Regions from separate parts of the Allobosea sp. 2RAB26 genome, predicted to be linked through region 4. Evidence: predicted binding sites of a transcription regulator. Region 4 holds the regulator's gene; each other region holds the start of a gene.
The links. Region 4 encodes PhoB, which activates phosphate uptake and scavenging genes when phosphate is short. Its sites were predicted from a motif close to TGTCATNNANCTGTCAT; they were not measured.
Positions count from the first base shown of each region.

Region 1: the regulator PhoB is predicted to act here: its motif matches at 2,195-2,211, upstream of AB4118_RS12220 (alkaline phosphatase).
Region 2: the regulator PhoB is predicted to act here: its motif matches at 6,171-6,187, upstream of AB4118_RS20755 (UDP-2,3-diacylglucosamine diphosphatase).
Region 3: the regulator PhoB is predicted to act here: its motif matches at 5,598-5,614, upstream of pehA (phosphoric/sulfuric ester hydrolase PehA).

Region 1 covers NZ_JBFRGS010000005.1:372,871-380,591, reverse strand. Annotated here, with positions in the region: gene AB4118_RS12240 (Hsp70 family protein) at 1-92, opposite strand, end outside; gene AB4118_RS12235 (hypothetical protein) at 89-457, opposite strand; gene AB4118_RS12230 (hypothetical protein) at 879-1,292, shown strand; gene AB4118_RS12225 (helix-turn-helix transcriptional regulator) at 1,423-2,061, opposite strand; gene AB4118_RS12220 (alkaline phosphatase) at 2,269-4,014, shown strand; gene AB4118_RS12215 (hypothetical protein) at 4,059-4,523, shown strand; gene AB4118_RS12210 (ABC transporter ATP-binding protein) at 4,558-5,220, shown strand; gene AB4118_RS12205 (FtsX-like permease family protein) at 5,217-6,452, shown strand; gene AB4118_RS12200 (hypothetical protein) at 6,732-6,887, shown strand; gene AB4118_RS12195 (LysR family transcriptional regulator) at 7,050-7,721, opposite strand, start outside.
Region 2 covers NZ_JBFRGS010000010.1:184,306-192,026, forward strand. Annotated here, with positions in the region: gene AB4118_RS20725 (helix-turn-helix domain-containing protein) at 2-238, opposite strand; gene AB4118_RS20730 (hypothetical protein) at 248-814, opposite strand; gene AB4118_RS20735 (hypothetical protein) at 906-1,499, shown strand; gene AB4118_RS20740 (AAA family ATPase) at 1,512-2,357, opposite strand; gene AB4118_RS20745 (cation:proton antiporter domain-containing protein) at 2,505-4,292, shown strand; gene AB4118_RS20750 (glycosyltransferase family 4 protein) at 4,231-5,310, opposite strand; gene AB4118_RS20755 (UDP-2,3-diacylglucosamine diphosphatase) at 5,310-6,122, opposite strand; gene AB4118_RS20760 (SDR family oxidoreductase) at 6,247-7,026, shown strand; gene AB4118_RS20765 (DMT family transporter) at 7,255-7,721, shown strand, end outside.
Region 3 covers NZ_JBFRGS010000005.1:185,383-193,103, reverse strand. Annotated here, with positions in the region: gene AB4118_RS11305 (ABC transporter ATP-binding protein) at 1-620, opposite strand, end outside; gene AB4118_RS11300 (ABC transporter substrate-binding protein) at 626-2,263, opposite strand; gene AB4118_RS11295 (ABC transporter substrate-binding protein) at 2,335-3,972, opposite strand; gene pehA (phosphoric/sulfuric ester hydrolase PehA) at 3,939-5,543, opposite strand; gene AB4118_RS11285 (flavin reductase family protein) at 6,329-6,898, shown strand; gene AB4118_RS11280 (LLM class flavin-dependent oxidoreductase) at 6,951-7,721, shown strand, end outside.
Region 4 covers NZ_JBFRGS010000007.1:328,258-335,978, forward strand. Annotated here, with positions in the region: gene pstC (phosphate ABC transporter permease subunit PstC) at 1-687, shown strand, start outside; gene pstA (phosphate ABC transporter permease PstA) at 701-1,588, shown strand; gene pstB (phosphate ABC transporter ATP-binding protein PstB) at 1,633-2,433, shown strand; gene phoU (phosphate signaling complex protein PhoU) at 2,482-3,201, shown strand; gene phoB (phosphate regulon transcriptional regulator PhoB) at 3,235-3,933, shown strand; gene AB4118_RS16675 (YnfA family protein) at 4,053-4,373, opposite strand; gene AB4118_RS16680 (TIGR03862 family flavoprotein) at 4,448-5,665, shown strand; gene greA (transcription elongation factor GreA) at 5,675-6,142, opposite strand; gene AB4118_RS16690 (DUF1801 domain-containing protein) at 6,729-7,145, shown strand; gene uvrB (excinuclease ABC subunit UvrB) at 7,330-7,721, shown strand, end outside.

The DNA of each region.
Region 1 (7,721 bases), on a different contig from region 4:
TCGGGGCTCTTGTAGAGCTGGACGGTCTCCCCGTCATAGGAGCAGATTGCGCTGTTGGTGGTGCCCAGATCAATGCCGACGTAGTGGCTCATCTTCCAACCTTCTTGAGCATGACCGTGCCCATGCGCAGCAGGCCGGCAGAATTCATCACGATCGGATCGATCGTTTCCGCGACGACCAAGGTGTCGTCTGGTCCAAAATCGGCAATATTGAGGGGCGTGGCGGCGGTCCCGGTGTCGAATTGCTGGCCTTCGAGGTTCACCAGGCGCATTCCCGATGCTCCCAGGCAGCTTTCGACCTTTCCGAGGAAATATCGATGCTGGTTCGTGAACCGTGTCGCTTCCAGTGGGTCCAGCTTGGACAACGCTCGCCCGAAGAGCTTCTGGAAACGCCAACTTTCAAGTGCGAGCTCAAGAAGCGCGTCCTCGGCCCTCTTGGCCGCCTGATCGGGATCCATCGACATTTCCGTAGGGTAAGACGGCTCTTGGCATGACCGGCGCAGCCGGAAATAGCCACACGCTAGAATTGTATGAGATTCGTATTCGACTGCAATGGCTTGCTCACGCTCTTCCCCTTCGCAAACCGATGAGGCGCACTTGCTCGGCGCATGGGCCGCATGGGCGAGATTGGCCTTCCCCGAGCACGGACAGAGTCGGAAGGCTGAATACCTGCAAGCGGCTGCATTTCAGCAGCGTCAGGCCTCGCCCTGATCCGTGCGCCCCGTGCGAGAACGCCAGCACCGGCAAAAATGACGGTGACTCGTGCGAGGAACTTGCCGCTAGCGGTCAGACGGCGTCGTGGCGCGGAGCATCACATCCGGCTCGATGATGATCCGTTGCTGCGCGTTGCGGCCGGCGAACCCGGCCGAGTTGGAGGCGATGCGACTCGCCCAGGAGCCAGCTCTGACGATCGAGCATCTCCAGATTGGCGGGGCACAGACGAGCTGCACGCTGCCGCTCGACATGCCCCTGTCTTCGGTCGCGCTCGTCGCCCTGGTGCGGCGCGATGGCGAGGTACCTCATGCGCCGACAGAGCCGAAGGCGCGCCGCTTCGGCGGCCTCAACGGCGGCAGCAACACGGTGCTGTTCTGGGAGCCGGCGGCGCATGGCGGCGTGCAGCTCTTCGACGTGCTCTGGAGCGCGACGGAAAACGGGCCGTGGCAGGTCATCAACCCGGTCGGGTTGCTGTCGAGCGTTTACCTGCATGCGACCCAATCAGAGGGGCATTATCGCGTCAGGGCGCGGGACCTGTTCGGCCGGACCAGCCAGGAGTCGACGACGATCAAGGCCTGAGCCGATCCCTCACGTGAGAAGGAAGAGCTTCGATCCCTGCGGCGTGCCAAACGGCCGTTGCGCCAGAACGCCGACTGACACCGACCGCGGCACAATACGCGCGGTCGGCGTCAGCAGCGCCAGGCCGTGCTCAAGCAGCTGCTGCCCGCGTGAAGTGGCTGGGTGAACTGCCGACCTCGCGGCGAAAGGCAGTGCTGAAGGCACTCGCCGATTGATAGCCCACCGCTGCAGCAACAGCCTCCAAAGGCGGCGCGTCGCGCTGGAGCATGCCCTTGGCCAAGGCGATGCGCCACTCGATCAGATATTGCATCGGTGGCACTCCAACCTTCCGATTGAAGCGCTCGCTGAAAGCCGAGCGGGACAGGCCCGCCTGCCGGGCCAGCGCATCGACCGACCACCCGCGCGCCACGTCGCCATGAAGATGCCGCAGGGCGCGGGCGAGAAGCGGATCCGCAAGCCCCGCCAGAAGCCCTGGCCGCACCGCTGCGCCCGCGCTTTCTGCGTGGAAGCGAAGCGCCTCCACGAGCAGGACCTCGATCAGCCGGTCGACCACGAGGTCGCGTCCCGGCCGGTTGGCGAGCGCTTCGTCGCTGATCAGGTCGATCATCCTGGCGAGGCGCTCCGCCGCCGGATCGGCAGCCCGGATATGGACGAGGCCCGGCAACAGGCCGGCGAACAGGCCGCGATTGCCGGGCTCCAGCTGAAAGTAGCCGCCAAGCTGCTTGAACTCGGCCTCTGGCGGCTCGGGACGCGCCCTCGCGTCGCTCATGCCCGGGACGCGGCTGTCGAGGTCGCCCGTCTCCGGAATGGTGCAACCGCGCATCGGTCGGGCAGGCCGTCCCTGGATGCCCTGTTGATGTTGGGGCAGCCGTGGTCGGATGGTATTCAACAACATGCAGGGCTGTCGCCATCCTGTCATGTGCGGCTGCAACTAGCTCACCCCATCCAAGGGATCACGGATTATCGGAGGTTGGGGATGCAACTGAGAACGCTTTGGCATGCGGTAGCAATTGGCAGCGCCTTCGCTGCGGCCCCTGTCGCCGCGCAGACGATCTATCCCATCAACCGTGCCGAAATCCTCGAGGGCTCGCGCTTCGACTTCAAGGTCGAGTTCCCGAACGCGCCGACCTCGGCCGACGTCGCGGTCACGATCAACGGCAAGCCGGCCGCCGAAATCTTCGGCAAGGCCACGATCTTCATGCAGAATGAGGAAGGCCAGAAGCATTCGGCGCTGTGGCTGCGTGGCGCGACGCTTCCGGCGGGCAATTATACCGTCGAGGCGACGCAGGGAACCAACAAGGCGACGGTCAAATGGGAGGTCTTCGCCACCACCCAGCCGCGCCGCGCCAAGAACGTCATCCTCTTCATCGGTGACGGCATGTCGGTCGCCAACCGCACCGCGGCCCGCATTCTCTCCAAGGGCTGGGACGAAGGTCGCTACAATGGCGAGCTCGCCATGGACGACATGTCCAACATGGCGCTGATCTCGACCTCGGGCACGGACTCGATCGTGACCGACAGCGCCAATGCCGCCCATGCCTACACCACCGGCCATAAATCCTGCGTCAACGCACTCGGCGTCTACTGCGCCAAGAACGCCCTGACGCTCGACCATCCCAAGGTCGAGACCATCGCCGAGGTGATCAAGCGTCGCGGCAAGATGGCGATCGGCGTCGTCACCAACTCGGAAATCGAGGACGCGACCCCGGCTTCGATGGTGGCCCACACCCGACGCCGCTCGGATTTCAACGACATCGTCAAGATGTTCCACGATGTGCAGCCCGACGTGATCATGGGCGGCGGCTCCCCGAACTTCCTGTCCAAGACGACCCCCGGTTCGAAGCGGACCGATGAGCTCGACTTCATCGCCAAGTTCAAGGAGGCGGGCTACACGCTCGCGACCACCAAGACGGAAATGAACGCGGCTGTCGCGGCCGGCTCGAAAAAGCTGCTCGGCCTCTACAACACCGGTAACATCGACGGCGCGTTCGATCTGCGGCTGACCAAGAAGGGCACGGTTTCGAAGTTCCCCGACCAGCCGGACGTGGTCGAGCAGACCAAGGCTGCGCTCGACATGCTCAAGGGCAACGAGGACGGTTTCTTCCTGATGGTCGAGTCGGCCCGCATCGACAAGTACAGCCATTCGCTCGACTGGGAGCGTTCGGTGTTCGATACGATCATGCTCGACAACGCGGTGAAGGTGGCGAAGGACTTCGCCGGCGACCGCAACGACACCCTGATCATCGTGGTGCCCGATCACGCCCATCCGATCTCGATCATCGGCACCTATGACGACGACCGTCCGGGCCAGCTCCTGCGCGACAAGCTCGGCGTCTACGCCGACTCCGTGCCGCCGAACTACGGCCCGCTCGACGCGGACGGCTACCCCACCAAGGTCGACACCTCGCGCCGCCTCGCAGTGGTCTATGGCAGCTATCCCGACACCTGCGACACCGGCCGCCCGGACATGACCGGCGAACGCGTGCCGGCGGTCAAGGGCCCGGATGGCAAGACCAATATCGCGAACGAGAAGGACTGCACCGGCCCGCTGGCCGCGCGCAGGACAGGCAACCTGCCCTTCGACGCCAATAGCGGCGTCCACTCCGCCGACGACGTGATCCTGACTGCGATGGGCCCGGGCGCGGAGAAGTTCCGCGGCCATAAGCCCAACACCTATGTCTTCCGCGTCATGGCGGAAGCGCTGGCGCTGGGCGGCAAGTAAGTAAGACAGCGAGTAGGCCGGCCATCCGCCGACAGGGACGAGCGATGCAACGGCAACGCCATGAGATGCTCGCCACCCGCCGCGTGACCCTCACGGGTCTCGCGGTGGCCCTGCTTTGCAGGGATGTCCGAGCGGCGGAGCCGGCCACGATCGCCTTCGACGGCCTCTACAAATCCTTCGGCGTGCTCGGCTTCCAGTTTTCCGACCGCGTCACGGCCCTGCGCGGACAAGAGGTACGTCTGACCGGCTACATGGCGCCTCCGCTGAAGCCGGAAAGCCACTTCTTCGTGCTCACGCGCGAGCCGCTGGCGATCTGCCCGTTCTGCCAATCGGATGCCGACTGGCCAGTCGACATCGTCGTCGTCTTCATGAAGGAGATCACGCCGATGGTCAGCGCCGGTCGCAAGGTCGTCGTGTCGGGTCGGCTGGAGATAGGCTCGGCCACGGACCCGGAAACCGGCTTCGTCAGCCAGATCAGACTCGTCGATGCCCGCTTCACACTCGCCTGAGCGATCCGCCGCTCGAACATTGCGGCTTTCCAGCGTGACGCTCGACCATCGCGGCGGCGACGGGCGCCCTTTCCGCGTGCTGGACATTCCCGAACTCACAGTGCCTTCCGGCGCTCATATTGGTTTGCGCGGCCCCTCGGGCTCCGGCAAGACCTCGCTTCTGCACCTGATTGGCGGGCTGATCGTGCCGAGCACAGGCAAGGTCTCATGGGGCGAGACGGAGATCTCCTCCCTGTCGCCCGGCAATCGCGACCGCTGGCGTCTCTCGACGCTCGGCTTCGTCTTCCAGGATTTCCACCTGATCCCGGAACTCGACATCCTTGCCAACATCACGCTGCCCACGACCTTCTCATCCTGGAGGGTTGGCCCGGCCGAGCGGGAGCATGCCGAGACCGTCGCAGCGCGCATGGGGCTCACTGATCTGCGCCGCCGGACAGGAGTACTTTCACGTGGCGAGCAGCAGCGGGTTGCGATTGCCCGCGCGGTCTGCCGGCAGCCTGCCATGATCCTCGCCGACGAACCCACGGCCAGCCTGGACGCGGCCCATGCCGATGAGGTGGGCGCCTTGCTGGTCGATGCGGCCGTTGAGGCCGGTGCCACCTTGATCTGCGCCACGCATGATGCCGCGCTCCTGGCGCGGATGAAGCACCGGCTCGATATCAAGGCCGCGTCTCCGATTGCGAAGCAGGCCGCATGAACCCCTTCGCAATGGTCCTCGCCGATCTTCGCGCCCTGCGTTGGACCGCAGCCGCGATAGTCGCCCTGATAGCGCTGGCGGTCGCGGTCGGCGTGGCGATCGGCGCGCAGGAGCGGGCGCTGCGGCAGAGTTCGGCCGCCGCGGCCGATGACTTCGCCCTCCTCATCGGTGCACCCGGCAGCCAGACCCAGTTGCTGATGTCGACGGTCTATCTGCAGCTCGACGCGATCCCGCTGATGGAGGGAAGCGTCCTGCAGTCGCTGGCCCGGGACGAGCGTGTCGCCGCCTTCGCGCCGATCGCCTTCGGCGACGTCACCCGTGGCTATCCGATCATCGGCACGACCGCGGCCTTTGCCACGCGCTGGGGCCGCGTCACACCGAGCGAGGGGCGCCTCTTCGCCAGGGAAGGTGAAGCCTTGATCGGCGCCGATGTCGACTATCGGCTCGGCGAGAGCGTCACGCCGTCGCATGGCGTTGCCGGCCAGACTCACAAACCGGGTGAGGCGGACGAGGACGAGGCCGGACATCGCCATGCCGGCCACGACTACACTATCGTCGGCCGCCTACCCCCGGTCGGATCGCCCTGGGACCGCGCGATCCTGGTACCGATCGAGAGCGTCTGGGAGGTTCACGGGCTCGGCAATGGACACGCCGGGGGAACCGAGACGATCGGGCCGCCCTTCGATGGCGTGCCTGTGCCCGGCGTGCCCGCGATCGTCGTCAAGCCGCGCAGCGTGGCCGGGGCCTATGCCCTGCGCAGCCAGTATCGCCAGGGCGGGACGATGGCGTTCTTTCCCGCCGAAGTCCTGGTCGGGATCTATCGTTCGCTCGGCGACGCGCGTGGTGTGCTTGTCTTCGCTTCCACGCTGAATGCGACGCTGGTGCTGGCCTCGATCCTTCTGCTGCTGATTGCAGTGACCGGGCTGCGGCGGCGGCGCTACGCCGTATTGCGTGCCATGGGCGCATCCCGGCTCTACGTCCTGCTCGTGATCTGGCTCGGTATGGCCCTGCTGATGGCGCTCGGCTGTATCGCCGGGCTGTTGCTCGGAGGTGCTGCTGCCGGCGTCGTGTCAGGCCTGATCGAGGCGCAGACCGGCCTTCGCCTCACGATCGCGCTGGACAAGCCTGAATTCCTGCAGATCGCCCTGCTGTTCGTCGTCGGCACCGTTCTCAGCCTGCTGCCGGCGATCGCCTCGTTCACCAACCCGATCGCGTCGGGACTGCGCGACTGAAGCGTGGCTGCTCCCGCTTCGCTGCCGAAGGTCAAGGTCGAACGGCCGCGGCTGATCATGGTGCCATTCCCAGCGGTTAGTGCTCGATTAACGAAACCGTCCAACGATCGCAACGCAGGGTTGTCATCGGCAGCGATGAGCCTAACCTCTCGCCGCACCATGATGGCATTCGAGGATGGCGATCGATGGCGGTCAAAAACGCGATGATCAGGAATGCGTGACGAACGACCAGAGCGCCGCCGAAACCGCGCTCCCGAGTTCCCTGGCCGGCGCCCAATCGTGCTGAATTCGGAGGCCGATTACCTGCGTGCTTGTGCGCGTGCCGGTGAGATCCACGCCGCAGCCGCCCATAATCCGATGACGGACCTTGAGCTCGAACGGCTCGCACTGGCGATACTGACCTGGGAATTGAAACGGGGTGGAAGTGACGTCTAGGGACGACACTGCATGTTGTGCCCGGGCCATCGCGGCAATGAACTCATCCTTCCGAGGAGATTGGCCGTCGGTCTTGCAGAGGCCTCCCCCCTGCCCCTGTGCCGCCCGGCACAGGCCCCGAACGCACGCATGGCCCGCAGGATCATTGCGTTCGGAGCACGCCTAGCCCGACAGGCTCGCAAGCTCCCGGACCAATTCCTGCCGCAACCAGGCAACCGATGGGTGTGCTCCCATCGTGCGGTGCGACAGCATTGAGATCTGAAGCGCCGGGCTTGGATAGGGCGGATCACGGAATTCAAGCCCCGGATTCTGCTCCGCCAATTGCTTGGGGACGAACGCAATCATGTCGGTGGCAGCGATAATCGGCGGCACCGTGAGAATATGAGACACGACCGCCCCGACCTTGCGTGTCAGGCCACGCTCCGCCATCAGCGCTTCGAGCTGGAGCGGATTGCTGCTGACATAGGCCCGTTCGAGGCCCTCCTGGTCGATTGTTCCTCCCGCAGTCATTGCGCCTTGGCCGGCGATGAGAATGTCGAGATGCGGGAATTCCGCCAGTTCCTCCACCCCAAAGGCACCGGTCGCAGCAGGATGCCCTCTCCGCATGACCCAGACATTCGGTCCTGTGAAAAGAGGCTCCATGACAAGGCGGGACGGGACGCGCCCGAACGCTCCAATGACGAGATGCAGGGTTCCGCGATCGAGTTCTTCCACGAGGTTGAGATCATTGAACGGGCGCAGCCAGAACCGCAGGCCAGGCCCGATCCGCCCCAGTTTTGAAAGAACGGGCGGCATCAGAGCGCCGATGACATAGTCGGATGTCGCAATGACGAA
Region 2 (7,721 bases), on a different contig from region 4:
CTCAAGCCTCTGCGCCCCCACCCTCCTCCTCTTCGCCCGACTCGTAGCGCAGCAGGTCGCCGGGCTGGCATTGGAGCGTGTCGCAGATGCGCGAAAGCGTATCGAAACGCATGCCACGGACCTTCCCGGACTTGAGCTGAGACACCTGCTGCTCGGTCAGGCCGATGCGCTGGGCAAGTTCCTTCGAGCGCATCTTTCGACGCGCCAGCATGACATCGAGTTCGACGATGATCGGCATCGCCCTGTCCTACACGAAACTCTGATTCTCGTCAGAGAGGCGCATCGCCTCGCGCAGCACCAGCCCGAAGGCGACAAGGACAGCGCCTGCAGCCAGCGCGCCGAACATGGCGGGATCGAGCGTGATCGCAAGCTGCCTGCGGCCGGCCGGATTGTCATAGGTCAGCGCCACGCTCTGCAGGGCGCGCGCAATCGGGGTCGCCGCACCAAACAGAATGAGCAGCCAGCCGATCCGGCTGAGTTCGACGGCATTGACGACTTCGAGGACCCGTCCCTTTCCGAAGCGCCCAAACAGGTTTGCGAGACGCAGCATCGCGTAGATGAACAAGCCAGCCGGAACGGTGGCGACAGACAGGGCGAGCCAGTAGCTGCGCATCGCCGGCGTCGGCGGCGCGACAGTTACGCCAATCGTGCCGCGCGCATGACTGGCGAGGCTTTCAGGATCGCTCCACAACCAGGCCATGCCAAATCCCATGAGCAATGCTGCGGCATAGCTGGCGAGCCGTGCTGCCATGCTGAAGCGCTTCAACCTGGCCAGCGGCGCATCGCTCGACCTCAAAGTGTTTTCCGCGTTCATCTCATTCTGCCCTCGATTGACAAAATTAAACTAATATATGAATTTTTGAATGTCCAGGCCATATTCCCATTCGAAATTGACGAGCCTCACCATGCGCCCTTCCCTGTTCGCTTCCATGATCGCAGCCGCCCTTGCCGGCGCCTGCGGCCATGTCCCGCTGAGTTCCCTGCCGAAATTGTCGCGCATCGACATGCGCAGCACGACTTTGGCCGATCTGCGTGCTGCCATCAGCCTGCCGTCCGACATCCGCCCCCTGCCGGGCGGCGTCACCATGACGATCGTGGTCAACCCCAAGGACGGCGGGCGCCATGAGCGCAAGGTGGTGCTGGAAGAAGTGCGCGACGCCACCGAGCTCGCCGCATTGCCTGTCGTGACTTCTCCGGGACGGCGTCTGGCCGTGTTCCGGCTTAGCCCCGCGGATGCAACCAAGCTCTCGGTGTTCCGCGAGGAACTGCTTGTCGGGGTCGGCAACAGCGGCAATCGCGGTTCCCTGGCGCTAAACGCGGACAAGGCCTGCCGTACGGGAGAGCTCGGCGACAAGCCAATCCTGATGACGAGCTATCTGAAGACGTCGGAAACGCAGGACTACGTGGTCGTGGCACGCGATTTCGATCTGCGCGAAGCCGTGCGCGAGGTCGATGCCAAGATCGATCTCGCGGTGGCGATCCCGCCTTGCAATCCCTGAGCGGTCAGCCGCTCAGCGGCTCTCCCGCCTCACCATGAAGGCGAGCTTCTCGAACAGGCTGACATCCTGCTCGTTCTTGAGCAGCGCTCCGTGCAGGGGCGGGATCAGCTTGCGCGGGTCGCGCTCACGCAGGACCTCGGGGCCGATATCCTCGGCGACCAGCAGCTTCAGCCAGTCGAGCAGCTCCGAGGTCGAGGGCTTCTTCTTGATTCCCGGAACTTCGCGCACCTCGAAGAACAGGCGTAGCGCCTCCTCCATCAGCCGCTTCTTGATGCCGGGGAAATGCACTTCGACGATCGCCTGCATCGTCTGCGTATCGGGGAAGCGGATGTAGTGGAAGAAGCAGCGGCGCAGGAAGGCGTCCGGCAGTTCCTTCTCGTTGTTGGAGGTGATGATCATCACCGGGCGCTGCGCGGCCCGAACCGTCTGGCCCGTCTCGTAGACATGGAACTCCATGCGATCGAGCTCGAGCAGCAGGTCGTTGGGGAACTCGATATCGGCCTTGTCGATCTCGTCGATCAGCAGCACGGGTCGTTCGCCCGAGGCGAAGGCTTCCCAGAGCTTGCCGCGCTTGATGTAGTTGGAGATATCGGACACCCGCGGGTCGCCGAGCTGGCTGTCGCGCAGACGGCTGACCGCGTCATACTCGTAGAGACCCTGCTGGGCCTTGGTCGTCGATTTGATGTGCCAGGTGATCAGCGGCGCCTTCAGGGCCGATGCGATCTCCTCCGCCAGCACGGTCTTGCCGGTGCCCGGCTCTCCCTTGACCAGCAGAGGCCGCTCCAGCCGGATCGCCGCGTTGACCGCGACGGTGAGATCCTCGGTCGCGACATAGGAATCGGTGCCGGCAAAACGCATGGAAACCCCTTCGAACAATGCGGGCGGAAGCTACGGGCCGTCTCCGCCAACGGCAAGTTTTTTGCTGGGGTCCGCACAAGCGCTTGTATCGCAAGCTCTTGGACCGCAAACATGATTCGCCCCCTGAATCGGCAACGCGAGGATAGCTTGGCAGCCACGATCGACCCCTCGGCCTATAAAGACGCCATCGTCGTCCTCGCCACGGCCGGCGTAATCGTGCCATTTGCCAAGCGCTTCCGCGTCAATTCGATTGTCGCCTTCATGGCCTGCGGCGCGCTGCTCGGCCCCTTCGGATTGGGCGGCCTCGTCTCTTCGGTGCCGCTGCTGCGCACGATCACCGTGTCCGACTCGAGCACATTGACCGGCCCCGCCGAAATCGGCGTTGCCTTCCTGCTCTTCGTCATCGGGCTCGAGCTCTCCTTCGAGCGCCTGATGACCATGCGCAGGCTGGTCTTCGGCCTCGGGCTCGGGCAGGTCGCGCTGTCTGCCGCAATCATCGGCGGCGGCGCCTTCCTGCTGAAGCAGCCCGCTGCGGCGGCCTTGATCATCGGCTTCGGCCTCGCCCTGTCCTCGACCGCCATGGTCGTCGAACTGCTCTCGGCCAAGCGCCGCATGATGACCTCGGCCGGGCGCACCAGCTTTGCGATCCTGCTTTGCCAGGATATCGCGGTCGTGCCCTTGCTCTTCCTCATCGCCGTCCTCGGTGCGCAGAATGGCGGCTCGCTGATCGCCGGCCTTGCGCAGGCGCTCGTGCACGCCTTCGCAGCGATTGCCGGCATTGTGGTGGTCGGGCGGCTGGCGCTTCGTCCGCTCTTTCGCCTTGTCGCCTCGACGGACAGCTCCGAGAGCTTCCTTGCCGCAACTCTGCTGGTGGCACTCGGCACGGGACTTGTGGCCGCAACAGCTGGCCTCTCCATGGGCCTCGGCGCCTTCATCGCCGGCCTGCTCCTGGCCGAAACCGAGTATCGGCGCGCCATCGAAGTCACGATCGAGCCGTTCAAATCCCTGCTGATCGGCGTCTTCTTCCTGATCGTGGGCATGAGTGTCGATCCCGCGCAGCTTGCGGCCCAGCCCGCAATCATCCTCGGCATCGCGGCCGGCCTTCTCCTGACCAAAGTGCTGGTTGTGCTGGGCCTGGCCCGGCTGCTGGCTCTCTCCGTCCCGACAGCGCTCGAGACCGCGATCATGGTCGCTCCGGGCGGCGAATTCGCTTTCGTGCTGCTCAACGCGGCTGTCGGCGCGAAGCTTGTTGACCAGCACGCGGCAAGCCTCGTGCTTGCCGCGGTGTCCCTCACCATGGTGGCGCTGCCATTATTGGCTCGTGTGGCCCGCCATATGGCGGCGCGTTTCGCACCGCCGGTGATACTGCCTGAGGAGGCTACGATCCTGCCGCCCGACGACCATACGGGGCGTGCGATCGTCATCGGTTGCGGCCGGGTTGGCAGGCTCGTCGGTTCGATGCTGGAAGAGCACAAGAAGCCCTATATCGCGCTCGACTCCGATCCGATCCTGATCGCCGGCCAACGGCGCGCTGGCCGGCCCGCCTTCTTCGGCGACGCGACCAAGCCAGACTTCCTGAAACTCTGCGGCGTGGTCGACGCAAGCGCCCTGATTGTCACGATCCACAACCACCGTGCAGTCGATGAGATCGTCAAGGCGGCAAGGGCTCTGCGCCCCGATCTCGTCATCGTGGCGCGCGCCCGCGACGCCGCCCATGCCCGGCATCTCTATGAACTCGGCGTCAACGACGCAGTGCCGGAGACCATTGAGGCCAGCCTGCAATTGTCGGAGGCAGCACTTGTCGGGCTTGGCGTGCCGATGGGCCTCGTCATCGCCTCCGTGCACGAAAGGCGGGACGTGTTTCGGCGCGAACTCAAGCCCGCTGCCGCTCCTGCACCTGCGCTTCCCCGGCACGGGCGTTCGCGAAGGTTGTGATGTTCTGGACCGAGGCACGCTGGGAAATCCGCTGGATATGCCCGTAGAACTGCTCGGCACTGCTCTGCCAGCTATGGCCTGCGGCAAGTCCCAGGCAGGCTTCGCGCGGGATGCGCAAGGCCGCTAGCGCTGCGCGCCGCAGATCCTCGTCCAGCACGGCGGCACCACTGCCGGCAAAGACATCGCTCGGCCCCTGCACCGGAAAGGCGGCAACGGGCAGCCCGCTTGCCGCGGCTTCGAGCAGCACGATACCAAAGGTGTCGGTCAGGCTCGGAAAGACGAAGACATCCGACGACGCATAGATCGCGGCCAGGTCGTCGCCCTCGCGTGTGCCCAGGAACGTCACATCCGGGAAGGCCCGCTGCAGATCCGCGCGCGCCGGGCCATCGCCGACGACGACCTTGCTGCCGGGCAGGCGCAGCGACAGGAAGGCATCCAGGTTCTTTTCGACCGCGACGCGCCCGACGCTGAGGAAGATGGGACGCGGCAGGTCGAGCACGCTTGCCTGGCGCGGATGGAACTGCTGGAGATCGACGCCTCGCCCCCAGCGCAGAATGCGCTCGAACCCGTTCTCCTTCAGTTCGGCCTCGACTGTCGCGGTCGAGACCATGACCCCGGCAGCCGCCCCATGGAACCGGCGCAGGAACTGGTAGCTCCAGCGTTCCGGGATGGGCCAGCGGGCCGCGACATATTGCGGGAACCTTGTGTGGTAGCTCGTCGTGAACGTCCGCTTCTGCGCGAGGCAGACGGCGCGGGTCAGCCAGCCGATAGGCCCTTCCGTCGCGATATGGATGTGATCCGGCCCAAAATCGGTGATGCGCCGGGCGATGGCGCCCTGCGTTGCCAGCGCGATGCGGATATCGGGATAGGATGGCAAGCCAATCTGCCGAAATCCCTCGGGCGTCAGCATATGCGGCGTCACACCGAATGACGGTCCTGCCTCGACCATCCGCTCCAGCGACCGGACGACCCCATTGATCTGGGGGCGCCAGGCGTCCGTCGCGATGAGGACGCGCATCAGGCGGCCTCGCTGACCAGAGCCGGCAGCGGGATCGGCCGCACGGGCTCGCTCTTCAGCCGGTATTGCGGCCAACGAATGACCTCGAAGCGGCCGTCATGATGCTCGACCACAGCCGTGCAGCTTTCGACCCAGTCGCCCGTGTTGATGTAGGTGAGCCCGTCGATCTTGCGATGTGCGGCGTGGTGGATATGGCCGCAGACGACGCCGTCCGCACCATGGCGGCGGGCCTCGGCGGCAAGGCAGATCTCGAACTCGCCGATATAATTGACCGCATTCTTCACCTTCTGCTTGGCCCAGGCCGAGAGCGACCAGTGCGGCAGATGGAAGAGGCGACGGACCTTGTTGACGACCGTATTGGACGCAAGCGCGACCGTGTAGGCCCAGTCGCCCAGCAGGGCGAGCCATTTTGCGTTGCGCACGACCAGATCGAACAGATCGCCATGGATCACCAGCAGGCGCTTGCCGTCGGCAGTTTCGTGCAGCGCATGGTCGGCGATGTGGATTCCGCCGAACTCGCTTCCAGTGAAGTCGCGGAGGAAATCGTCGTGGTTGCCGGTGATGTAGATCAGCCGCGAACCCTTGCGCACCTTGCGCAAGAGCTTCTGCACGACGTCGTTATGCGCCTGCGGGAAGTACCAGCCGCTCTTCAGCCGCCAGCCATCGATGATGTCACCCACGAGATAAATCTGCGGAGCATCATAGGCCCGCAGGAATTCGAGCACGAGATCGGCCTGTGCTCCTCGCGTTCCCAGATGCAGGTCGGAGATGAAGATGCTGCGAACCTGCTTCGCCTCGTCCTCGTCGCTCATGCCGCCAGCCCATCTTGTTGCATTGCTTGCGGCGTGTGTCTGATTTGCATTGCGCTTTGATGACGCAGACCTCAATCCGTGGTTCTGCTCAGCTGAACATCAGCGAAAGCTCGGGAGAAACGCGATGGATTTGGGTATTGCCGGCCGTACGGCCATCATTTGCGCATCGAGCAAGGGGCTTGGCCGCGGCTGCGCCGAGGCCCTCGCAGAGGCCGGATGCACCGTGGTCATCAACGGCCGCGACGCGACCACGCTGGAGGCCACGGCAAGCCAGATCCGGGCCAAGTATGGAGCAACCGTGATCGCGGTCGTTGCCGACGTGTCGACCCGCGCAGGTCAGGACGCGCTGCTCGCCGCCGCGCCGGAGCCGGACATCCTGGTCAACAACAATGGCGGCCCACCGCCGAAGCCGTTCCGCGAAGTCTCGCGCGAAGCGCTGCTCGAAGGCGTCATCCAGAACATGGCGACGCCGGTCGAACTGATGCAGCGTGTCGTCGACGGCATGATCGCGCGCGGCTTCGGCCGCATCGTCAACATCACCTCGATGAGCGTGCTGACCCCCTTGACCGGGCTCGATGTCTCGTCGGGCGCACGCGCCGGTCTGACCGCCTTCTTCTCCGGCGTCGCCCGCGAGGTCGCATATGCCAACGTCACCATCAACAACATCCTGCCCGGCATGTTCGATACCGATCGGCTGAAGGGCTCGACCACCAAGATGGCGGCGATCAAGGGGATCACGCCCGAAGAAATGACGAAGGGCCGCATGGCCGAAATCCCGGCGAGGCGCTTCGGCAGCGCCGAGGAGTTCGGCAAGGCCTGCGCCTTCCTGGCAAGCGCCCATGCCGGCTACATCACCGGCCAGAACCTGCTGATCGACGGCGGCGTCTTCAAGGGAACGTTCTGAGACGCGGCAAGACCAGCATCTGCCCCGGTGAGCCTTGCTGTCCGGGGCAGGAATTCTCTCCCAGTTCCTGCCGCGCAAGACCCGCATCCAGCACGCTTCCTCGGCACGCATGCGCCGCCGCGGGCATCAGGGTTGCAAGCATTGCGCTTGGACCGGACGCGCGAACGTGATCTAGAGGGACCAAGTCTTTTATAAGACTCTCTCCCCCGACACGTACGCGCAGCACCGTTGTCTCCTCTCCTCGGCATCACGCTCAAGCTGATCTCGGCTTTGTCTTTCACCCTGATGTCGGCTGGCATCAAGGCGATCGCGGCCCGTTATCCGACAGGTGAACTCGTCTTCGTCCGGTCCTTCTTTGCGCTGATCCCGCTGCTGCTCTGGCTCGGCTGGCGCGGCGAAATTCCGGCTGCCCTGAAGACCAAGAATCTGCGCGGCCATTTCAAGCGGGGGGTGATCGGTTCGACCGGCATGTTCTGCGGCTTCGTAGCCTTGAGCTTTCTGCCGCTCCCGGACGCGGTCGCGCTCGGCTATGCCGCGCCGCTCGCAGTCGTCGTGCTTGCAGCTCTGGTGCTGAAGGAGCGTGTCCGCATCTATCGCTGGAGCGCGGTGACGATCGGCTTCATCGGCGTCCTGATCATGCTGTCCCCGCATCTGGGCAGTTTCCAGATCTCTGGCAGCAATGCACCGGCAATCGG
Region 3 (7,721 bases), on a different contig from region 4:
GTCTCGCGCCGGATCTTGGTCAACAGCTCGAGGATCTGCGCCTGGATGGTGGCATCGAGCGCCGTGGTCGGTTCGTCGGCCACGAGCAGGTCGGGTTTGCCGGCGAGCGCCATGGCGATCATTACGCGCTGGTTCTGGCCACCCGAGAGCTCATGCGGGAACGCGTCGAGGCGGCACGCCGCGTCTGGAATCCCGACGAGATCGAACAGGCGTTTCGCCTCCGCCCTGATCGCCGCACCCGAGAGGCCGCCATGCAGCGCCAGGGCCTCGCCCACCTGCTTGCCGAGGCGAAGGACCGGGTTGAGCGCGCTCGCCGGATCCTGGAAGATCATGGCAATGCGCCCACCACGCACCGTGTCCAGCACGTCCGGTTCGGCGTCGATCAGTTCCGTGCTGCCCAGCCTGACATTGCCGGAGACGCTCGCCTTCTTCGGCAGCAGGCCGAGGGCTGCCAGCCAGGTCACCGATTTGCCGCAGCCGGACTCGCCGACCAGGCCGACCGCCTCGCCGCGTGCGACCGAGAGATCGATGCCGTGCAACACCTTCACGCCGTCGAAGGCGACCGTCAGTCCATTGATCTCGACCAGCGGGTCAGCGACGCTGCCGAACCTGTCCAACATCGTGCTCACGAGCGGATCCCGCCCCAATTGCGCGCCCTGAAATCCATGACGAAGGCCTGTGCCGCCTTCCACTGGATATCCCGGCGCTTCGCCGTGAAATTCGCTGTCTGGTGCAGCACGGTATAGGCGGGGTCCTCACGCTCGCAGATTTCCAGGATGCGGCGGAACATCGCCTTGCGCCTGGCACGGTCGGTCGAAGTTTCAAGCTCGTCGGACAGCTTGCCCATCTCGTCGTTGCGCCATTCGCCAATCTGCCATTGCTGGCCGGTCGGGCCGTGCTGGGCGGTGATCGAGGCGACAGGATCGTTGAAGGCGGCGCTGTTCGACCAGTCGCGTACCGCCCGCGTCGGCCCCTTTGCCAGAACCTGCGGGAAGTTCTCCTTGCTTTCGATTTCGACGTTCAGGCCGATCTCGCGCCAGCTCTCGATCAGCACCTGCGCCGTTGAAACCTGGCCGGTATAGTAATTGTTGAGCAGCCGGTAAGGAATCGTGTCGCCCTTGTAGCCCGACTGCTTCACCAGTTCGCGGGCGAGTTTGGGATCGAAGGCCGGGACCGCCCAATCGGCGATGAACATGTCGCCGTAGAACTCCCATTGCAGGCCCTTGGGCACGCGGGTGCGCCCGCCCCAGAGCGCATCGACGATGGTCTGGCGGTCGATGGCATGGGTCATGGCCCGACGCACCAGCGGGTTCTCGAGCTGCGGGTGCGTCTTGTCGAAGGTCGTCAGGCGGTGATTGGCGATCAGGCCGCCGAGCACCTCATGACGCGGGTTCTTCTCGATCTCGCTGATCTGGTCAGGCGGGATATCGCAGGCAAAGTCATACTCGCCCGAACGCAGACCGTTGATGCGGGACGCCGTCTCCGGCACCTCGACAAACCGGATCTGCCTAAGCGGCGGCCGGCCGCCCCAGTAGGCGTCATGCGCGACGAGCGTCAGCGACTGGTCCGGCTTGAACTCGGCGATCCCATAGGGCCCTGTGCCGACGGGCTTGCGCGCCCAGTCGAGCCAGCTTCCAGCCTCGGCAAAGGCCTTGCGCGAGACGATGATGCCGACATTGCGCGAGATACGGCCTTCGAGCGTCACGTCGGGTGTCTTGTTGACGAAGCGAACGGTCTGCGGATCGACGATCTCGATTTTCTCGAAGCCCGGGAAGGCTCGCCTCGCCACCGCCACCACCTCGGCGGGCGGCTGCTTGCCGGCGGCGCCGGCAGTCACCGAACCGAATAGCCCGGCCGTGCCCGCCTGCCCCGCTCCGCCCCACATCCGTTCGGAGCCGAAGGAGAAGGCGACGTCCTCGGCAGTCATGGTCTCGCCATTATGAAACGTCACGCCCTGGCGTAGCGTCAGCTCGACGGTGCGGTCGTCGATGCGGCGCCAGGCCGTGGCGAGGCCCGGCCGGAGCGACAGGTCGCCGGCCCAGTCGGTATCGATCAGGCTCTCGGCATAGCTGTAGAAGGTGCGAGTGCCGACATTGGACTGCTCGCGCAGCGTTTCCAACGTGTTGGAATTGGCGATCTTCTGGACCGCGATGGTGATCGAGGGCCGGTTATCGGCCTGCGCGATCGCGAAGCGCGGCAGGATCAGGGCACCGGTCGAGGCCGCGCCGAGGCCAAGCGCATGGCGGCGTGTCAGATGGGTCAAGGAACCCTCCAGAAGTCATCGGAAACAGAAAACGGCGCGCCCTTTCGGGGCGCGCCGCGATAAGACTGCGTTCAGCTCCGGCCGCCCCAGTTCTCGGCGCGGAAATCCATGGCGAAGGCCGGCGAGGCCTTCCAGGCCAGTGCCTTGGGCTTGGCCGTGAAGGTCGCGTTCTGGTGCAGCACCGTATAGGCCGGGTCCTCGCGCTCCGTGATTTCCAGCATGCGGCGGAACGCAGCCTTGCGGCGGGCGCGGTCGGTCGAGGTTTCGAGTTCGACCGAGAGCGTGTTCATCTCGTCATTGCGCCATTCGCCGGCCTGCTGCTGCTGGCCGTTTGGACCGTGCTGGGCGACGATCGAGGAGACGGGATCGTTGAAGGGCGCCGAATTCGACCAGTCGCGTACCGCCCGGGTCGGCGTGCGCTCGAGAATCTGCTGCCAGTTCTCCTTGACCTGGATTTCGACGTTGAGCCCCGCCTCTTTCCACATCTCGACCAGGACCTGCGCCGTGGCAGTCTGGTTGGTGTAGTAGTTGTTGAGCAGCCGATAGGGGATCGGATCGCCCTTGTAGCCGGACTGCTTGACCAGCTCGCGCGCCAGCTTCAGATCGAAGGCCGGCACCGCCCAATCGGCGTGGTACATCTCGCCATAATAGGGCCATTGCAGCCCCTTCGGCACGACGGTACGGCCGGCCCAAAGCGATTCGACGATCGCCTGCCGGTCGATCGAATGTGTCATGGCGCGGCGAACCAGCGGATTTTGCAGCTGCGCATGGTTCTTGTCGAACACCGTCAGGCGGTGATTGAGGATGGTCCCGCCCTGTACCTCGAAGGCGGGATTCTTCTCGATCTGCGAGATCTGGTCCGGCGGGATATCGCAGGCGAACTGGTACTGGCCGGAGAGCAGCCCGTTGATGCGGGACGCCGTCTCCGGCACCTCGACAAAACGGATCGACTTCAGCGGCGGGCGGCCACCCCAGTACTCGTCATGGGCCTCGAGCAACAGCGAGACGTCCGGGCGATACTCGGCGATCCGGTAGGGGCCTGTCGTGACCGGCCTGGTCGCCCAGTCGCTATAGGTCTTCGCCTCTTCGAAGGCGCGACGATTCATGATCTCGCTGCCATAGCGCGAGATGCGGCCCTCCATCGTCACGTCGGGCGTGCCGTTGACGAAGCGCACCGTGTATTTGTCGACGATCTCGATGCCGAGCAGAGCCGGCCAGGAGCGGCGCGCCACCGCCGGCACTTCCGCCGGCAGTTCCTTGTTGGCGCGGCCACCACCCACGACGAAGTCGACCGAGATCGTCTTGCCTTGCGACGGCTGCGTGTCGCCGAACATGCGCTGTTTGCTGAAGGAGAACGCGACGTCCTCCGCCGTCAGCTCATCGCCGTTATGGAACTTCACGCCGCGGCGCAGCTTGAGCTCGACGGTCTTGTCGTCGATGCGCTTCCACTCGGTGGCAAGACCGGGAACCGTCTCGAGATTGCCGAGCCAGTTGCGGCCGATCAGCCCCTCCCAGATCGACGAGAAGAAGACACGCTCACCGACATTGGACTGCTCGCGCAGCACGTCGAGCGTGTTGGAATTGGCGATCTTCTGCACTGCGATGGTGATCGAGGGCCGGTTATCGGCCTGCGCGATCGCAAAGCGCGGCAGAATGAGGGCCGAGCCGCCGAGCGCTATTGCGCCGCGACGCGTGAAGGAACCGACCATTGTTCATCTCCTGAGGGGGTGGCGTTGGGATCGCGCTCCTCGAGCCCGCGCGGGCCGGAGCGGAAATGGGTCAGGGTCCGGTCGGCATGGATCAGCCGCCAGGACAGCGCCTTCTGGGCATAGTCGCGCACCAGGGCGGCATAGGCCGGGTCCTCGGCCAGATTGACGAACTGGTGCGGATCCTTGGCGAGGTCGAAGAAGAGCGGCGGCAGCGCGGCGAAATGGACGTATTTGTAGTGCTCGTCCTGGATCACGCAGAGGCTGGACTGATCCATGTGGAGGCCCAGCACCTGCTCCGGCTGGGAGTAGTGCACGTCGCGGAAATCGTATTCGTAGTGCAGCTCGCTGCGCCAATCCGCCGGCCGTCCCTCGCTGAGGAACGGCATCACCGAGCGCCCGTCGCAGGCGCGCGGCGCCTCGCCGCCGAGCCAGTCGAGAATGGTCGGCATCACGTCGACACTCTCGGTGAAGGAGGCCTCGATCGCACCGCGACGCTCATCCGCTCCGCGCGGGTCCTTCACCACCAACGGAATGCGGAAGCTCTCGTCGTTGAAGCCGATCTTGCCGAGCAGGTGGTGGTCGCCGAGCTGCTCGCCATGATCGCTGGTGAAGACGATCAACGTGTCGTCCCACTGCCCGGTCTCGTCGAGATAGGCGAAAACCCGGCCGAGGCAGTCGTCGATCTCGGTGATCAGGCCGCAATAGGTCGCCCGCATCTGGCGGATTTCAGCCTCGTCCAAGGTCGCGCCCGAGCCTTCTGCGCCGTGGAAGAAGGAGCCGCGCTTGATCGAGTCGATGTAGAACTTGGTCAGCGGATGCTGAGCCGCCTCGGCTTCCGGTGATTCCGCCCGCACCAACCCGGGCATATCCTCCGGGCGGTACATCGCGTGATAGGGCGCCGGCGCAACGAAGGGCGGATGCGGACGATAATAGCCGAGATGCAGGAAGAACGGCCGGCCGGCGCGCCCCTTCAGATAGGTCAGCGCGCGTTCGGTGAAGAAGGTCGAGTCGGAGAATTCCTTGGGGATGCGCGACGGCTTGTCGGTCGCGCCCGGCACCGAGTCCTCGCCCTCCGGCAGCCAGATATCCTCGCGCTTTTCCGGCAGTTCGAAGCCGTTCTGCGCCACCCAGCCGAAATAGCCGTCCATATTGGGCTCGAAGGCGCCGACCGAACGGAAACCGTCCATCAGGTCGCCGAGCACGAGGAAGCGCGGGTCGTTCTTCGAGGTCGCACGCGGGTCGGGCGTCGTCGTGGTGTAGCCGATCAGCGCAGGATCATAGCCGATGGCGCGCAGCGCCTTGCCGAGATTGAAATGGCGCTGGTCGAGCGGCACCGTGTTCTGCACGGCGCGGTGGTTCATCAGGTAGAGGCCGGTGAGCAGGCTGGCCCGGGCCGGACCGCAAGGCACGCAGGCCGTGACATGGTTGCGGAAGGTCACGCCCTCCGCGCAAAGGCGATCGAGATTCGGCGTCTTCAGGAAGGGATCGCGCCCCTCGGCCCGCATCAGATGCGGTATGAAATCGGCGCGCCATTGGTCGACGACGATCAGGAGAACATTCTGGCGTTTCATTCTCGGCAATCCAGCTGTGAGGCCGCCTGCCTAGGTCGCCTGGATGACGCCGGGATGACTGTTGGATGAAAGCCAGGGCAGCCATCTTGCGAGTGTTCGCCAAGCTGGAATGGTGACCTTGCGTCTCTGCCCAGCGCGCTGCCGGTGCGCCAGCAATGTCGGAGTTGCGCGCTGACGAAGGCGGGATGCCCCGCAGGTCACGTACGTCCAGCGCATGAGGCAAAGCCTTTCGAGCACCTCGCCGTCCAGAGGCGTTTATCCCGGTTCGAGAGCGATCTTTGAAAAGACGTTTCATTGACCGAAGCAACCTGATGCAGAATGATCATAGTATCGACGGTGTCGATCGCGGGATTTGCTGGAGCAGCTTGCACCGCGTCACCAAAGCTAAAAGCACCACGAATGCATTCGTGGGCTCCCGATTGCTGGAGACACGTTCATGACTGAATCAACATCGAAGAGAATTCCACTTTATATTCATAAAACTGCGTCTGATCGGGCGCATCGATGTTGAACACTCCTGCGTGCCGGGCCTGAACGGCACCGCGCCCCGCTCCTCCTGATCCCGCGTGGGTAACGCCGCTCAGCTCGGCCGCGGCGGAGCCATGCCGAACACCGTCGACGCCTCGGATTTGGGTCAGACAGTGTTCTGGCCCGCTCGGAACGTCCCACCACCCCTCTTTTCGGCTCGGCCGCTGGCCGGCTCGGTCGGCGAACGCACGGCTTGATCGACAGCCGTTGCGAGATCGCTGCGTCCAAACCCGCCCGCATGGCTTGAAGGATTCCCCATGAGCATCGTCACGCGCTTGCCAACAGCTTCGCCCACGATTCGCGACGAAGCAGCAGCATTCCGTGCCGCTTTCCGCCACCTCGCTGGCGGGGTCAGTGTCATCACGACCGGCGCAGGCGAGGATCGGACCGGCCTCACGGCGACCTCGGTCGCCTCGCTCTCGGCCGAGCCTCCGACCGTCATGTTCGGACTCAACCGCACATCGTCGAGCTATCCGACCCTGCAGCGGTATCGCACCTTCGGCATCAACTTCCTGAATGCGGCGCAGAAGCAGATCGCGGATCGCTTCGCCGGACGGAACGGCGAGAAGGGCGTCGAGCGCTTCCGGCACGCCGAATGGACCACCGCCGCAACCGGCGCCCCACTCCTGGTGGGCACGCTCGCCTCCCTCGACTGCGAAGTCGAGGAACTGATCGAGCGCCATTCCCACAGCATCGTCATCGGCCGCGTGCGGGCCGTCAGATTCGGCGCCGACGAAGCGGCCCTCGTCTACTGGCGCGGCGACTACGAGCGCCTCGGCTGGATGGCGGACGAGGCCGCGGCGGCGCTCGGCCTGCGGGCGCTCTGATTCCACCCGCCCCAAACCCGCACGCAGACCTGCATTCACGAAGGCCGCTCCAATGACCTATCGCCTCAGCCTGCTCGAAAAGAGCCCCGTCTTCGACGACGAGACCGGCAGCATCGCCCTCGCCCGCTCGGTCGCACTTGCTCAGAATGCGGAGCGCTGGGGCTATCACCGTTTCTGGCTCGCCGAGCATCATGGGATGGCGGGCGTCGCCAGTTCCTCTCCGGAAGTGCTGGCGGCCTATATCCTGGCCAGCACCTCGCGCATTCGGGTCGGGTCGGGCGGCGTCCTTCTCCAGCATTACAGCCCCTACAAGGTGGCGGAGAACTTCCACGTCCTCGCCTCACTCGCACCGGGCCGGGTCGATCTCGGCATCGGCAAGGCGCCGGGCGGACTGCCACTGGCGACGCGCGCGCTGCAATGGGGACATGATCCCGCCGTCCGGCGCGAGTTCGGCACGCAGTTGCGCCAACTCGGCGCCTATCTCGATCACGGAACGGACGCTGGCCAGGCCCTCGACCGGCCCCTTGTAGCGCCAATCCCGCCCGAGGTGCCGCAGCGCTTCCTGCTCGGCGGCAGCCCGGAAAGCGCGCGACTTGCCGCCGAACAGGGCTGGCAGTTCGTCTTTGCCGGTCAGCTCAATGGCGATCACGCAGCGATCGAGGCAAGCATCGAGGCCTTCGCCAATGCAGGAGGCCCTGGCACGCCGCTCCTCGCGGTGACCGCGCTGGCCGCCGAGAGCAACGAGGAAGCCGAACGGATCGCGGACGGGCTGCAGATCGTGCGTCTCTACCTCGACGATGGTCAGGCTCTCAATGTCGGCAGC
Region 4 (7,721 bases):
GTCCTTGGCGTGCCGCTCTCGCTCGGCATCGCCGTCTACCTCACCCAGCTCGCGCCGCCCTGGTTCAAGCGCCCGGTCTCGACGACGATCGAGCTGCTCGCCGCCGTGCCCTCGATCATTTACGGCATGTGGGGTCTCTTCGTTTTCGTGCCGCTCTTCGCGGCCTATGTGCAGATCCCGGTCTCGAACATCGTCGAAGGCATTCCGCTGGTCGGCACCGTGCTGTATTCGCGCTCGCCCTCGGGGCTCGGCATCCTGACGGCCGGCATCATCCTCGCCTTCATGATCATCCCCTTCATCGCCTCGATCACCCGCGACATGCTGGAGCAGATCCCGTCCGTGCTGCGTGAGAGCGCCTATGGCATCGGCGCCACGACCTGGGAGGTCGTGCGCCATGTGCTGGTGCCGCAGGCCGGCGTCTCGATCATCGGCGCGATCATGCTCGGTCTTGGCCGCGCGCTTGGCGAGACCATGGCGGTGACCTTCGTCGTCGGCAATGCCAACCGGCTTTCGGCCTCGATCATGGACCCCGGCTCGACCATTGCCTCGCGCATCGCCAACGAATTCAACGAGGCGATGGGCCTGCAGCTCAACGCGCTGATCGCGCTCGGCTGCATCCTCTTCTTCGTCACCTTCGTCGTCCTCGTGATCGCGCGTATCCTTGTCGCGCGCGTCAAGTCCTTCTGAGCGGAGCCTGGCCATGAACAGCGCCGTCACCCCGCCCGCAACGACGCCTCATCAGGTCTGGGGCCGCGTCCGCCCCGCGCGTCGCACCGCGGATCGGGCGATGAAGATCATCGCCACCAGCTTCACCCTTCTCGCCATCTTCGTGCTGTTCTGGATTCTCGGCATGCTGCTCGTGAAGGGGATCGGCGGGCTCTCCGTCGCGACCTTCACCCAGGTCACGCCCGGTCCCGGCAGCGAGGGGGGCGGCCTTGCCAACGCCATTGTCGGCTCGATCGTGCTGACCTTCCTCGGCATCGCCGTGGCGACGCCGGTGGGCGTGCTCGCCGGCACCTACCTTGCCGAATACGGCAAGGGCTCCAAGCTCGCGGACTTGATCCGTTTCATCAACGACATCCTGCTCTCCGCGCCGTCGATCCTGATCGGCCTCTTCGTCTACGTCATCCTGGTCGAGCCATTCCGCGGCTATTCCGGCTGGGCCGGCGGCGTGGCGCTGGGCATCATCGCGATCCCGGTGATCGTACGCACCACCGAGGACATGCTGCGCCTCGTGCCGAGCTCGTTGCGTGAAGCCGGTGCTGCGCTCGGCGCCCCGCCTTCGGTCGTCATCACCAGCGTGACCTGGCGGGCGGCGAAATCCGGCATGGTCACCGGTATCCTGCTGGCCCTGGCGCGCATCGCCGGCGAGACGGCGCCGCTGATCTTCACTGCGCTGAACAACAATTTCTGGTTCTCGCCCAGCCTCGTCGGCGGCGTCTCCAACCTGCCGGTGACGATCTACCAGTTCGCCTCCGCCCCCTATGAGAACTGGCAGCAGCTCGCCTGGGCCGGTTCGCTGATCATCACCGTCTCGATCCTGTGCCTCTCGCTTATCGCCCGCCGTATCGTGCGGGGCGGCAAATGAACGGCCTTAAACCCTCGTCGCGTTCGATCTGAAGGAACAAGTCGATGCTTTCGACGCTGGAACTGAGCCCGCAAGCGCTTGATGCCGAGGCCCCCGTCCGGATCGCGGTCAAGAACCTCGATTTCTACTACGGCGAGCACAAGGCGCTGAAGAACATCAATCTCGACTTCCGGGACCGCCATGTCACGGCCCTGATCGGACCGTCTGGCTGCGGCAAGTCGACCCTGCTGCGCATCTTCAACCGGATCTATTCGCTTTATCCCGAGCAGCGCGCCACCGGCGAGATCCTGCTCGACGGCCGCAACGTCATCAGCAACGATATCGATGTGAACGAGCTGCGCTCGCGCGTCGGCATGGTGTTCCAGAAGCCGACGCCTTTCCCGATGTCGATCTACGACAATGTCGCATTCGGCATCCGCCTCTACGAGAAGCCGCCGAAATCCGAGCTCGATGACCGCGTCGAAGGTGCGCTGCGCCGCTCCGCGCTCTGGGACGAGGTCAAGGACAAGCTGAAGACCTCCGGCATGGGCCTGTCCGGCGGCCAGCAGCAGCGCCTCTGCATTGCGCGGACCATTGCCCAGAAGCCGGAAGTCATCCTGTTCGACGAGCCGACCTCGGCGCTCGATCCGATCTCGACCGGCAAGATCGAGGACCTGCTCGAGCAGCTCAAGACCGACTTCACCATCGTCATCGTCACCCACAACATGCAGCAGGCGGCGCGCATCTCGCAGTACACCGCCTTCATGTATCTCGGTGAGGTGATCGAATTCGACGCCACCAACACCATTTTCATGAACCCGCACAAGAAGCAGACGCAGGACTACGTCACCGGCCGCTTCGGCTGAACCGGCGCCCAGCCTTCCAACTGCTTTGCCGACAAAGGATACGCCGCGATGACTGATCACATCGTCCGCTCATATGATGCCGATCTCGAGGGGATCCGCCGCAGCCTGGCCGAGATGGGGGGCATGTCGGAGCGCATGCTCGGCGATTCGACAGTCGCCCTGGTGCGCCGCGACACCGGGCTGGCACAGAAGGTCATCAGCGCCGACCAGCGCCTCGACAATCTGCAGCGCGAGGTAGAGGAGAAGGCGGTGCTCACCATCGCCCGGCGCCAGCCGCTCGCCAACGACCTGCGCGAGCTGATCTCCGCCATCCGCATCGCCGCCGATATCGAGCGTGTCGGCGATCTCGCCAAGAATATCGCCAAGCGCGCGGTCGCCATCTCCGGCCAGTTCCAGCCGCCGTCGCGCGCGGTCGTCGGCCTCGAGCATATGAGCCGCCTGGTTCAGGCCCAGCTCAAGGACGTGCTCGACGCTTACGCCGTCAGCAACGAGCAGAAGGCCATGGAGGTCTGGCGCCGCGACGATGAGATCGACGCGCTCTATACCTCGCTCTTCCGCGAGCTGCTCACCTATATGATGGAAGACCCGCGCAACATCACCTTCTGCACGCATCTCCTGTTCTGCGCCAAGAATGTCGAGCGCATCGGCGACCACACCACCAACATCGCCGAGACGATCCACTATCTCGTCACGGGCGAAGCCTTGGACGCAGCCCGCCCGAAGCTCGACACGACCAATATCCTTCTGGACGCCGCCACCGGTGAGTGACCGGCGCCCGACACCTTTGGGACCGAGTGAGACATGCCTGCACGCATCCTGATCGTTGAGGACGAAGAGCCGCTGACCCTGTTGCTGCGCTACAATCTCGAAGCCGAGGGCTTCGAGGTCGACAGCGTCGCGCGTGGCGACGATGCCGAGCTGCATCTGCGCGATCATACGCCGGACCTCGTGCTGCTCGACTGGATGCTGCCGGGCCTTTCCGGCATCGAGCTCTGCCGGAGGCTGCGGACCCGTCGCGATACCGAGCGGGTGCCGATCATCATGCTCACCGCCCGCGGCGAGGAAACCGAGCGTGTGCGCGGCCTCGCCACCGGGGCCGACGACTATGTCGTCAAGCCGTTCTCGCTGCCCGAGCTGATCGCCCGCATCCAGGCGTTGCTACGCCGCGCCAAGCCGGGTCATGTCGCCGGCCTGTTGGCCGCCGGCGATCTCGAACTCGACCGCACCACCCGCCGTGTCCGCCGCTCAGGCAGCGAGCTGCATCTCGGCCCGACCGAGTTCCGCCTGCTCGAATTCCTGATGCAGGCGCCGGGGCGGGTCTATTCCCGGGCCCAGCTGCTCGACGCGGTCTGGGGCCGCGACGTCTATATCGACGAGCGCACCGTCGACGTCCATGTCGGCCGGCTGCGCAAGGCGATCACTCCTGACAACGCCAAGGACCCGCTGCGGACCGTGCGCGGTGCCGGCTATGCCTTCGACGAGACCTTTGCGCGGAGCTGAGACTTGGATCATCGGGGACTTGGATCATCGGGCCGGATATCGAATCCGCCCGACGATCTAACCGTCTATGGTTGCATCGGCCTTCCCGAAAACCGCAATCCACCTTTCGGGCCGATACCCTAGCGCGGCCCTGCGATGATGATCGCCGCGCCGGCGAGGCAGATCAGCCCACCGATAATGTCCCAGCGGTCGGGGCGAAAGCCTTCCACGGCCCAGAGCCAGACGAGCGAACTGACGATGTAGACGCCGCCATAGGCGGCATAGGCCCGTCCGGCGGCTTCGCTCTCCGCCAGCGTCAACAGCCCGGCGAACAGGGCGAGCGAAAACAGTCCGGGTACGAGCCACCAGACCGGCTTGCCGAGCCGGAGCCAGCCCCAGAACGCGAAACAGCCGGCGATTTCGAGAATGGCTGCGCCGAGATAAGCGGCGATGGTCGGCATGGTTCGTCCCTGTCGATGGCCTTCGGGGCGGGATTACCCTTGACCGCAGGGCGCGCTGACGGCAAGCCGGACCGATGCCCACACATCACGTCGCCATCATTGGAGCAGGGCCCTCCGGGCTGATCGCGGCCGAGCGCCTCGCGGCAGCCGGGGACACCGTCACGATCTACGATCGCATGCCCTCTCCGGCCCGCAAATTCCTGCTGGCCGGGCGCGGCGGATTGAACCTCACCCATTCCGAATCGCTCGACGGCTTCCTGCCCCGCTATCGCGATGCGCAAGCCTGGCTGGAGCCGGCCATTCGCGCCTTCCCGCCACAATCCCTGCGCGACTGGGCCGATGCGCTCGGGCAGGACACGTTCGTCGGCAGCAGCGGCCGCGTCTTCCCGCGCGCCATGAAGGCCTCGCCCTTGCTGCGGGCATGGCTGCGCCGGCTCGAGGGCCTCGGTGTCAGCTTCGCGCCTGGTCATCGCTGGACCGGCTGGAGCGCGGCGGGAGCTCTGACGTTACGGCACCGCGATGGCGCCGAGGTCGAGGTGCGGCCCGACGCGACGCTGCTCGCGCTCGGCGGCGCGAGCTGGCCACGGCTGGGTTCGGATGGTGGCTGGGCGCCCTTGCTGGCGGCGCGCGGAATTGCGATTGCGCCGCTGCGCCCGGCCAATGGCGGCTTCACGGTCGATTGGTCCCAGACCATGCGAGAGCGTTTTGCCGGAGTACCGTTGAAACGCATCGTCCTGAGCTTCGGCGGCCAATCCGTGCCCGGCGAGGCGATGATCGATGCGACGGGTCTGGAAGGCGGCGCGGTCTATGCACTCTCTGCCCCGATCCGCGAGACGATCCTGCGCGAGGGCAGGGCGGTCATCACCATCGATCTGCGGCCCGATCACGAGGCGGCGCTGCTGGTCCAGCGCCTCGCGCATCGTCGCAAGGGCGTGACGATGAGCAATCATCTGCGCAAGGCTGCAGGTCTTGCTCCATCCGCGATTGCGCTGCTGCGCGAAGCGGCGAAGGGGCCACTCCCCGAAGACGCGGAGAGGCTGGCCGCACTGATCAAGGCCGCGCCTCTGGTGCTGACCGGTCTCAGGCCGATCGAGCGGGCGATCTCCACCGCCGGTGGCGTCGCCGCCGCGGAGATCGAGGAAGGCTTCATGCTGAAACGCTTGCCCGGTACCTTTGTCGCAGGCGAGATGCTGGATTGGGAGGCGCCGACCGGCGGCTATCTGCTGCAGGCCTGTTTCGCGACCGGAGTCGCAGCTGCAGCAGGGATTCAGGCCTGGCTCGCGGATAGCTGAACGATCGCCTCAGGCGATCGCGATGATCTCGACCGCCTCAGTGCCGATGCTGACGCTCTCGCCAATGCCCTTGCCCATCAGCGCGCTCGCCAACGGCGCGACATAGGGCAGCGTTCCGTGTGCCGGATCGGCCTCGTCCTCGCCGACCAGCCGCCAGTTCTGCTCGCGCCCATCAGCCCGGCGGATCGTCACTGTCGAGCCGAAGCGGACGATGTCGTGCCTTTCCTGCGCAGGGGCCAGCTTGGCGCTGGCGCGCCGCGCCGCCCAGTAGCGGAACTCGCGCCGCGTCTGAGCGATCTCGGTGCGGTCGCCTCCGGCCAACGCCGCCGCGTGTTCGTCATGCCAGCGCGCCAGCTGGGCCTCGATCTGTGCGAGCCCTTCAGGCGTCACGAGGTTTGGGTGAGGCGAGACTGGCCGGTCCGGCAGCTCGTCCAGGGTCCCTCTTTCCTCGGCTTCCTTGACGAAGGCGCGAGTCATTCTGGCCTCCTCCTATTGATCTCGGCACATCCGGCGAACCGGACCACAGCTTTCAGTGTTACGTCCTCACGACTGCTTGCGATGCAGCGCCAACCCGATGCTGGAATCTGAAGCGGCGATCACTTGGAGATGGGGATCAGGCACTGCCGAAGACAAGACCCGAACAGTCTACACCCCCGTGTCCGGCCGCACCATCAAGAGCAGAGCCATCGCGCGCTGCCCCTGGCCCCGGATCACGAGCGCAGTCTCGTTCCCAAGGGGGCAGCCGATGCCGGAAGAGCGCCGCGCTTGCGTCGGGCCGTCCATCGCGGCCACCTTGATCCTGAGTTGCGAGACCCGACGGCGATCGTCCGGGAGGGGCAACGGCGATCGTTGCGCGCGCAGGCTTCGATTGACTGACGGATAGCCCAATGATTATGAATGCAGATCAATAGCCAGAGAGTTATGCGTTGTGATCCGTGCAGACGCACCGTGCTCTCCAAGACGTTTGCCGGCCGGCCCAGCCTCTTCGAGAGGTTGCGCTGCGAGCTCGAGCAGACGGTTGGCCCGATCCCAGAAGCGAGAGTTCCGGAGAGAAGGGAAGATCATGAGCCAGAGCGAGTCCCAGAACGAAAACTCCCCGTCTCAGATGATCGACGGGCGGATCACGGAGCTGGGCGACTGGCGAGGCAAGATGCTCTCCCAGCTCCGCGCATGGATCAGACAAGCCGATCCCGAGGTGGTCGAGGAGTGGAAATGGCGAGGGGTTCCGGTGTGGTCCCACGACGGATTGATCTGCACTGGGGAGACCTACAAGAGCGTCGTCAAAATGACCTTTGCCAAGGGGGCCTCACTCGACGACCCATCGGGCCTCTTCAATTCCAGTCTGGATGGCAACACCAGGCGGGCCATCGACATCCACGAGGGTGAGACGATTGACGAAGGGGCATTGAAGACTCTCATTCGCGCAGCCGTGACCCTCAACATGTCCGGCGGCTGCGGCAAGACCAAGTCCCGCGGATAAGCCTCGATCCGTCTCGATATGCGCCGGCGTGCGATGAAAGCCGGACTTGCATCGCGCCCGCCCCGGGACTGCTTCAATCCGGCTGCTCCTGGCACAGTGTACTCCTGTCACCTGCTGTCAGTTATCCGCCTGCTGCGACGGCGTACCCCTCGCGCTCCGACCGGTTTCGCCCCATATTGCCGCCATGCCGAAAAGCTCCGACACGACCGCCAAGGCTAAGCCTGCAAAGAAGCCCGCCTCCGCGCGCACTCCGAACTCCAAGGCCACCAAGCCCGAGTTGAAGCCGCTCGAGGGCTATCTTGCCGATCTGCTCAATCCCGCGATCAATCGCGGCAGGGCGGTCCCGGGCGGCGCCTCCGGTTTCAGCGACCTGCCGCAGGCCGGTTATGGCGAGCCGCGCCCCGGCGACACCAAGCTGAAGAAAAAGCCGAAGAAGAACGACGCGGCCTCCGCCTTCGGCGAAGCCGAAGGCGAGACCGCGGCCTCCGTCACCGCGCATTCGCTGCAGCACCTGCTCGAGTCCGGCAGCCCCTTCATCGATCCAGGCAAGCCCTGGACGCCACACCGCCCGGCCCG